One region of the Laedolimicola ammoniilytica genome, then DNA from elsewhere that is predicted to be linked to it. Evidence: predicted binding sites of a transcription regulator. Region 1 holds the regulator's gene; the other holds the start of a gene.
What was found. The regulator Rex, encoded in region 1, represses fermentation and respiration genes when NADH is low (regulators of the CRP and FNR family bind a similar motif). The targets are predictions, from matches to a motif close to ATTGTTAANTANTTAACAAT.

Region 1 (4,349 bases):
TCTTTCTCAAGTATTTCCAAAATTACAGTGTGTATACACATTCAGGCCTTCTCAGGCATAAAAATCGTGAACCTCCGAGACCTTACCGTGGCGCAGGTAAATCCGCGGAACCCGCTGGGACAGGTCGCAGACAAATTCATAATTAAAGCGTCCGGACAGCTCCGCCAGCTCATCCACAGACAAATAGGCGTCCCCGTCCCTTCCGAACATGGTGACTTCCAGCCCCGGTACTGCCTCCGGAATCTCCGTCACATCCACCATCATCTGATCCATACAGACTCTGCCGCAGATGGGTGCCCGTTTTCCGGCCACCAGAATGCAGCCCTTATTGGACAGACTTCTGGGATAACCGTCCGCGTAGCCCACCGGGACGGTGGCGATCCGGCGCACGGAGTCTGCCGTATAGATGCCGCCGTAGCTGATCTCCGTACCAGGCGTGATCTCTTTTACATGCACGATATGGCTCTTCATTTCCATGGCGGGTTTCAGTGGAACCAATTCTTTCTTTACTTCCTCCGAAGGGTACAGGCCATACACCGTGATGCCCGCCCGCACCATATCCAGGTTCGCTTCCGGCAGATCGATGATACCGGCACTGTTAGAGCAATGATGAATTTGGAAACGCACGCCTGCCGCCTCACAGGCCCTGTTAAAAGCCTGATACCGCATAAGCTGCTTTTCAGTGGCCGCCTTATCCGCCTCGTCGGATTTGGCAAAATGGGTAAACAGGCCTTCCAGCGTGATCCCGGGAAGCTCCCCAATTTCACAGACTGTTTTTACACTTTCCTCCGTATCCGCAAAACCAATGCGGCTCATCCCTGTATCCACTTTAATATGCACGTTCACGTTTTTTCCCTGACGCACGGCCTCTGCAGAAAGCTCCTGTGCCATGTCCAGCCGGAACACGGTGGGACAGATATCCAGGCGCACCAGTTCCGGGTAATCCTCCGGAAATACGTAGCCCAGAATTAATATCGGCTTTCGGATTCCGTTTTTCCGAAGCTCTACCGCCTCCTCGATGGTGGCTGCCGCAAACCCCCACAGATAATCCTTTTCCTCTATCATCTGCGCGATGGGTACCGCGCCGTGGCCGTAGCCGTTGGCCTTTACCACCGCCGCAATCTGCGTCCCGGCCTGCAGATTCGCCTTCATGGCCTCAAAATTCTCTTCTATGGCATCCAAATTCACATAAGCCGCTACGCGCTTATATTTTTTCACGTCTGACACTCCTCACTATCCTTAATATATGCGTCTGCACGCAAAAGGGAGCCCATAAGCTCCCTTTTATGACTCGTCACTTCCGGTACTCCATCAGGAACGGGGATGCTCTTTCTCATACCGTGTGATATTGTAAGAAAGCTGCATCAGGCTCTCTGACAGATGTACGTTCTCCACCAGAACGTCCGACGGAACATCCAGATCGATGTGGGCGAAATTCCAGATGGCTTTGATTCCGTACCGAACCAGAAGCCGCGTCATTTCCTCCGCCTTGGACTTCGGCAATGTCAAGGCCGCAATCTGAATCTCCTCGTCCTTAATAAAGCTCTCCAGATCCTCCAGCATATGAATCTGGATACCGCGGACGCTTAAGCCCTTTAAGACAGGATTTACATCGAAGATACCTTTTATGTAGAAGCCTCGTTTTTCAAAATCCACATAATTGGCCAGTGCCTGTCCCAGGTTGCCTCCGCCGATGATGATCATGTTGTGCTTTTTGTCAAGGCCCAGAATCTTGCCGATTTCTTCATACAGATACTTCACATTGTATCCGTATCCCTGCTGTCCGAAGCCTCCGAAATTGTTCAGATCCTGCCGGATCTGTGACGCCGTGACGCTCATTCGTTTACTCAGCTCACCGGAAGAGATACGTTCTACTCCGTTCTCCATCAGTTCGCCAAGATAACGATAATAACGCGGTAGCCGCTTAATTACTGCTTTTGAGATCTCTCTCTCTTCCATAATCCTTACACATCCCTCAACCAGACTTTTCGAAACTGTTTTTATTATAATCGAAAAGCAAATTTTTTGTCAATCTTTTTGCCGCATTCTTCTAAAAGAATCTTGTTCAATCCCGCATTTTTCGCTATAATAAATTTCGTGTGGCATTCAACAACGGAAAAAAGAGGTATTTTTATGATATTAGCATGTCAAAATATAAACAAAGCTTTCGGAACGGATGTGATTCTGAAAAACGCGTCCTTCCACATCGAGGATCGGGAAAAGGCCGCCGTGGTCGGGATCAACGGCGCCGGAAAATCCACCCTCTTAAAAATCATCATCGGGGAAATGGAGGCGGACTCCGGTGAAGTGATCCTGTCCAAGGGCAGAACCATCGGCTATCTGGCCCAGCATCAGGATCTGAACAGCGATCACACCATTTATCAGGAGCTGCTGACCGTAAAGCAGGACGTTATTGATCTGGAAGCTCGCATCCGGGACATCGAAGCACGGATGAAGGAGCTCTCCGGGGAGAACCTGGATACGGCTCTGGAACAATATACCCGTATGAATCATGAATTCGAACTAAAAAACGGATACGCCTACAAAAGCGAGGTAGTGGGCGTTCTGAAAGGTCTCGGTTTTGAAGAGGAAGAATTTGACAAACACGTCAACAAGCTCTCCGGAGGTCAGAAGACCCGCGTCTCTTTAGGCAAGCTTCTTCTCTCCCACCCGGATCTCATCATGCTGGACGAGCCCACCAACCATTTGGACATGAATTCCATCGCCTGGCTGGAAACCTTCCTTCTGAATTACGACGGCGCGGTTCTGGTGGTAGCCCATGACCGGTATTTTCTGAACCGGATTGCCACGAAAATCATCGAGATCGACGCGGGCGAGGTGACCACTTTCCAGGGAAATTATTCCGACTATGCCGCGAAAAAATCCAAACTAAGGGAGGCCCGCATGCACGCCTGGCTGAACCAGCAGCGGGAAATCAAGCACCAGGAAGAGGTCATCCAGAAGCTCAAATCCTTCAACCGGGAGAAATCTATCAAGCGCGCCGAGAGCCGCGAGAAAATGCTGGATAAAATGGAGGTTCTGGAGAAACCCAGCGAGATCCGCTCCGAGATGCACATCACCCTGGAGCCCAAGGTGGTCAGCGGAAATGACGTACTGACCGTGGAAGGCCTTGCAAAATCCTTTGGACCCCAGACTCTGTTCACCGATCTGAATTTCGAAGTCAAACGCGGTGAGCGTGTGGCACTCATCGGCAATAACGGCACCGGCAAGACTACGATTTTAAAAATCCTGAACGGCCTTCTCCCGGCAGACAGCGGTTCCTTTACACTTGGTTCGAAAGTCCATATCGGTTACTACGATCAGGAGCACCATGTGCTGCACCCGGAGAAAACCCTGTTCGAGGAGATTTCGGACGCCTACCCGGATCTGGACAATACTACAATTCGAAGCACCCTGGCTGCCTTTCTCTTTACCGGCGACGATGTCTTTAAGCGCATCTCGGAGCTCTCCGGCGGCGAGCGGGGCCGCGTCTCCCTGGCCAAGCTGATGCTCTCCGAAGCCAATTTTTTGATCCTGGACGAGCCCACCAACCATCTGGATATCGTCTCCAAGGAAATTCTGGAGCAGGCCCTGAACTGCTATACCGGCACGGTGCTCTACGTCTCTCATGACCGTTATTTCATCAACACCACCGCCACCCGGATTCTCGATCTGACCGGCGGCCAGTTAGTCAATTATATCGGCAATTATGATTATTATTTGGAAAAGCATGAGATTCTGACACCGAAGGCCGTACCCGCAGAAGCGGCAGAGACAAAGGCGGCGGAACCGGAATCTGCCGGAAAGCTGGACTGGAAGCAGCAGAAAGAGGAACAGGCCCGCCAGAGAAAACGGGAAAATGATTTCAAAAAAACCGAAGCGGAAATCTTCGAACTGGAGACCCGGGACGGTGAGATCGATCAGCTTCTGACCCAGGAATCTGTCTACACGAACGTGGCGGAATGTATGAAGCTCCACAAAGAAAAAGAGGCCATCGCGGCCCGTCTTGAAATACTCTATGAACAATGGGAAGCGCTGGCTCAATGATTGGCCAGCGCTTTTTCTAATTCATCCAGATTGTCATAGGTGACATACAGTCCGAAGCCCTGGCTTTCCAGGGTACCGTCCCGCTTCCCATTAAAGATGCGATCAATGATCATATCGCCCACCACTTCAGTATAGTGGCTTCCCTCGTAGTAATAATTCTTATTTCTGGTAACGTCATTTTCCCCGCTGAAATTATAATAACCGCCCGTGGCGCCTCCCAGCCAGTTCAGGTAATTGGCGTAACCATAATACTCAGACTGCTGATAGGTCTTATAATAGATCGGATTGGAAAATACAATCAG
Region 2 (4,349 bases), on a different contig from region 1:
CCTGGGCCGCGTCCAGCAATGTGAAAGCGCCGTATTCCCTAGCCATGAGAAAGATTTCACGGGCCGGAAGGATGTAACCGGTCACATTGCTGATGGCGGAGACACTGACAAAATCCGGCGGCGTCTGCCGGAACAGCTCTTTCGTGGCCGTAAGGTCGATGGAGAGGTCATCTGAGAGCGGTAGCTCCAGTACCCGGATGCCGACATGCTTTTCCAGAAGCTTCAGGGGGCGTAATACCGCGTTGTGCTCATAAGGTGATACGTAGGCCACGGAATGTTCTGTCCATTTCTGTCCCTGAATAATCTGGTTCAGAGCGATAGTTACAGACGGCGTCAGGATGACCTGAGCCTGCTCCCTGGCGTCACATAAGCTGACCAGCTGCTCCCGTACCTCCCGAATCATAGCAGTGGCGTCCCGGGCCGCCTGATACGCGCCCCGGCCCGCGTTGACGGCCGTCGTGCGGTTGAAATGATCTACAGCGTCCCAGACACATTCCGGTTTTGGAAAGGTGGTTGCGCCATTGTCAAGATAAATCATTGCGTTCATCTCCATTAGTTTACTGATAAAAATTTACACTTTTGTGTATTAACGTAATAATGCTCTTTCGGTAGAAAGAAAGCTGCGGATCTGCCGTCGGCAAAACTACAGCTTGGTTTATTATAGCACGAAGTCCTCTAAAACGGAAGTCCTAACAGAAATACAATTTCCGGATATATTCCACCGGCATCGCCTGTCCGGTCCAACGTTCAAATGCCTTAGCGCCTTGATGGAGTAGCATGTACATACCGTTGAAGGTGTGGCAGCCTGCTTCCTTTGCGGTGCGCAGAAGCAGGGTTTCCCGGGGGTTGTAGATGACGTCGCCCACCACCAGACCCGGATGGAAGAAAGCGGGATCCGGGATCAGGGAAGCGTCTGTACGGGGAGCCATGCCTACGGAGGAGGCGTTGATGAGGACGTCGGCCTCGTCCAGACAGTGCCTGAGTGAAGTGTTGTCCTCCAGGTCAAAGAGACGGATCCGGCAGTCGCAGCGAGCGTGGATCCGTTGGATTTCCTCGGCGATTAGCTTGGTGGATGCAGAAGCGCTTCGGGCGAAGACGTCGATGAAGGCAGTGCCGTCCAGGGCTGCCTGGGCCAGAATGGCTGCCGCTGCTCCGCCGCTGCCAAGCAGGACCGCGTGCTTTCCCTCGCAGGAGAAGCCGGCGTCCCGCATGGACTGCAGAAAGCCATAGCCGTCGGTATTGTCACCAAAGAGCTGTCCGTCCCGGTTTACGACGGTATTGACTGCGCCGCTTAAAAGGGCGGAATCGGAAAGGGTATCCACCCGGTCGTACATAAGCCGTTTCAGGGGCATGGTGCAGTTCCAGCCTGTGGCCCCCAGGGTGATCAGCCCGTCAATGGCCCGCTCAAAATGCGCTTCGTCTACAGGAAAAGCCAGATACACGCAGTTGATTCCCAGTTTCTGGAAGGAAGCGTTGTGCATGGCGGGGGATATGCTGTGGGAAACGGGATTTCCCAGCAGACAAGTAAGTTTTGTAGTGCCTGTTATGTCGAAATTTTTGTCCATTTTTATACCTTTTGCTTGAAGTTGTTGGGGTTATCGTGTACACTTTTACTAAGGGTACAAAAAAATCGGAAAATTGTCAATTGCATTTTGACGGGGTTGGAATGTATGGAAAGAAAAACAATTTACGGTCAGAATTCGGGCAAATTCGACTTGCTAAAATCCCCCCGTGAGGGTATAATTGTATTAAGATTGTCATGAAATTAACACAATTTTAAGTTTGAAATAAAAGGAGGAATATGCGATGCATATGGTAGACGGAGAACACGGACATTGTCACGGACACGAGCATGACCACGATCATGAGCATTGCCATGACCACGGCCATGAGCATACCCACGATCACAGCCATGAGGGCTGTAGCTGCGGCTGCGGCGGTCACGATCATAAGCCGGGCAGTGAGCAGGAGGCGCTTCTTTCCTATATGTTAGATCATAATAAGCATCATGCGGCTGAGCTGGCAGATGTGGCAAAGAAGTTCCGCGAGGTTGGAAAGGAAGACGTGGCTGTACAGATTGAAAAGGCCATTGAGAATTTTGACAAGGGCAATCTGTATCTGAGCCTGGCACTTTCCTTGGTACAGTAATAAGGAGGCATCATTATGTGTTTGGCAACTGTATATAAGAACACGCAGGATACAGAAGAGGTTGTGCTGAAGAATGTCAGCAAGATTTACGTGGAAGGAAGTCAGGTGCGCCTGGTAGATATTATGGGCGCAGAGGTAGTGGTAGAAGGAACGATTTCCTTTGTAGACCTGACCGGTTCCGTCGTAAAGTTAAACTGCCCGTCCGCGTAAGAGGGGCAGCGGTCCGTATGGCAGGCGGACGATCAAAGTGATATCAATAATGTTGATATAGCAAAATAATGGAGGTTGGTTGAAATGACAAAGTTAACAGACATCATGAACGAGCGCATGGCGCTGTCTTTCGAGGTTTTCCCGCCGAAGACTGAGAAGGGTATGGAGAATCTTCCGGGCACGATCGAGCATCTGTGCAAGTATCAGCCGGATTACATTTCCTGTACATACGGCGCAGGCGGCGGAAATGTAGGAGCAAACCGCGAAGTATGTCAGATGATTAAGAACGCTGGCACTACACCGGTTACCCACTTTACTGTAATCAAGAATACCAAGGAAGGCATGAAGGATCAGCTGCAGCAGTACCTGAACGAGGGCGTAGATCATGTTCTGGCTCTCCGTGGAGATATTCCGCTGGGCGAGACCACTACCTGTGGTGATTTCCAGTATGCTACAGACCTTGTAAAGTTTGTACGTGATGAGTTCGGCGATAAGTTTGAGATCGCTGTAGCAGGTTCCCCGGAGGGACACATCGCATGCAGAAGCCTGGAGTCCGATATCGCGGTTCTGAAGCAGAAGCAGGACAACGGTGCTGACTACATCATGACTCAGCTTTGCTGGGATATGGAGCAGTTCAAGTACTGGCTGGACGCTATCTACTCCGCTGGTGTTACCATGCCGGTAGACGTAGGAGTTATGCCGATTCTGGATCAGGCAGCTACCATCAATATGGCACTGTCCCGCAACGGCTGTGTAATGGATCACGAGCTGTGCAAGATTATTTCCCAGAACTGGCTGTTCCCGAACCCGTTCGCAGCTAAGGACGCTGAGGGCAAGCCGTTCGATATGTTCTATGATGACAAGGTTAAGAGATTCCGCGAGGCAGGAATCGAGTACACCATCAAGCAGATCGATACCTATCGTTCTCTGGGTGTAAACGGTATCCATCTGTACGCTCTGAACAAGTGGAAAGATGTATCCGAGATCATCGACCGCGCAGGTCTGAAGACTTTAATCTAGTTACTTAAAATTGATTATTAAAATTGCGGGTGGGGCACAAACCTGCCCGCGGTAAAAGGCAGGAGAGAACAAAGATATGCCACATACAATTGCCGTAGCCGGAAAAGGCGGTGTGGGAAAAACTACACTTACAGGACTTTTAATTGAATACCTGTGCCAGAAGAAGCAGGGACCTGTTCTGGCTGTAGATGCAGATGCCAATTCCAATCTGAACGAGGTACTGGGCGTGGAGGCTGCTCCGACCCTGGGCGAGATTCGTGAGGAGATTGCAAAGGCAGAGACAGCGGGTTCCAACCCGATTCCGAAGGGAATGTCCAAGCAGGATTACGCGGAGCTCAAATTCGGAGAAGCGCTTTCCGAGCAGGACGATTATGATTTGCTGGTGATGGGTCACACACAGGGAAAGGGATGCTATTGCTTCGTCAACGGGCTCCTGACGACCCAGATTGCAAGATATGCCAAGAATTACAAATATATAGTAGTAGACAATGAAGCGGGAATGGAGCACATCAGCCGCGGAATTCTTCCGTCGGTAGATACCATTATTCTGGTCAGCGACTGCTCACGCAGAGGCGTGCAGGCGGTAGGACGTATCGCAAAGCTGATTCCGGAATGTGGACTGAAGCCCAAGTCCGTAGGACTGATTATCAATCGCGCTCCGGGTGGAGTGCTGAATGCGGGAACGAAAGAAGAGATCGAAAAACAGGGCCTTCATCTGCTGGGCGTCGTTCCTCAGGACGAGCAGGTGTTTGAGTATGACTGTGACGGCGTGCCCACAGTAAAGCTTCCGGAGGATTCTCCGGTCCGCAAGGCGCTGTACAGTATTATTGACCAGTTGGATCTTTCATAATAAATTTATGAAAATAAAAAAAGGTAGGAGGTTTATAATGGGAGATTTAAAGTTGACAACGGTGGAGGAAATGGAAGCCGCAACAGCCAGACTTCTGGAGACAGGAGCAAAGGTAGGTGCT

Region 2: a site for Rex is predicted at 1,754-1,773, ahead of OCV63_RS03170 (DUF8180 domain-containing protein). Genes of this name have one in related genera too.

What each region holds. Positions count from the first base shown of each region.
Region 1 covers NZ_JAOQKC010000015.1:40,046-44,394, forward strand. Annotated here, with positions in the region: gene alr (alanine racemase) at 52-1,218, opposite strand; gene OCV63_RS11620 (redox-sensing transcriptional repressor Rex) at 1,312-1,959, opposite strand; gene abc-f (ribosomal protection-like ABC-F family protein) at 2,134-4,047, shown strand; gene OCV63_RS11630 (hypothetical protein) at 4,041-4,349, opposite strand, start outside.
Region 2 covers NZ_JAOQKC010000003.1:129,163-133,511, forward strand. Annotated here, with positions in the region: gene OCV63_RS03160 (aminotransferase class V-fold PLP-dependent enzyme) at 1-538, opposite strand, end outside; gene aroE (shikimate dehydrogenase) at 690-1,565, opposite strand; gene OCV63_RS03170 (DUF8180 domain-containing protein) at 1,807-2,148, shown strand; gene OCV63_RS03175 (CooT family nickel-binding protein) at 2,164-2,358, shown strand; gene OCV63_RS03180 (methylenetetrahydrofolate reductase) at 2,443-3,378, shown strand; gene OCV63_RS03185 (ATP-binding protein) at 3,455-4,228, shown strand; gene cooS (anaerobic carbon-monoxide dehydrogenase catalytic subunit) at 4,266-4,349, shown strand, end outside.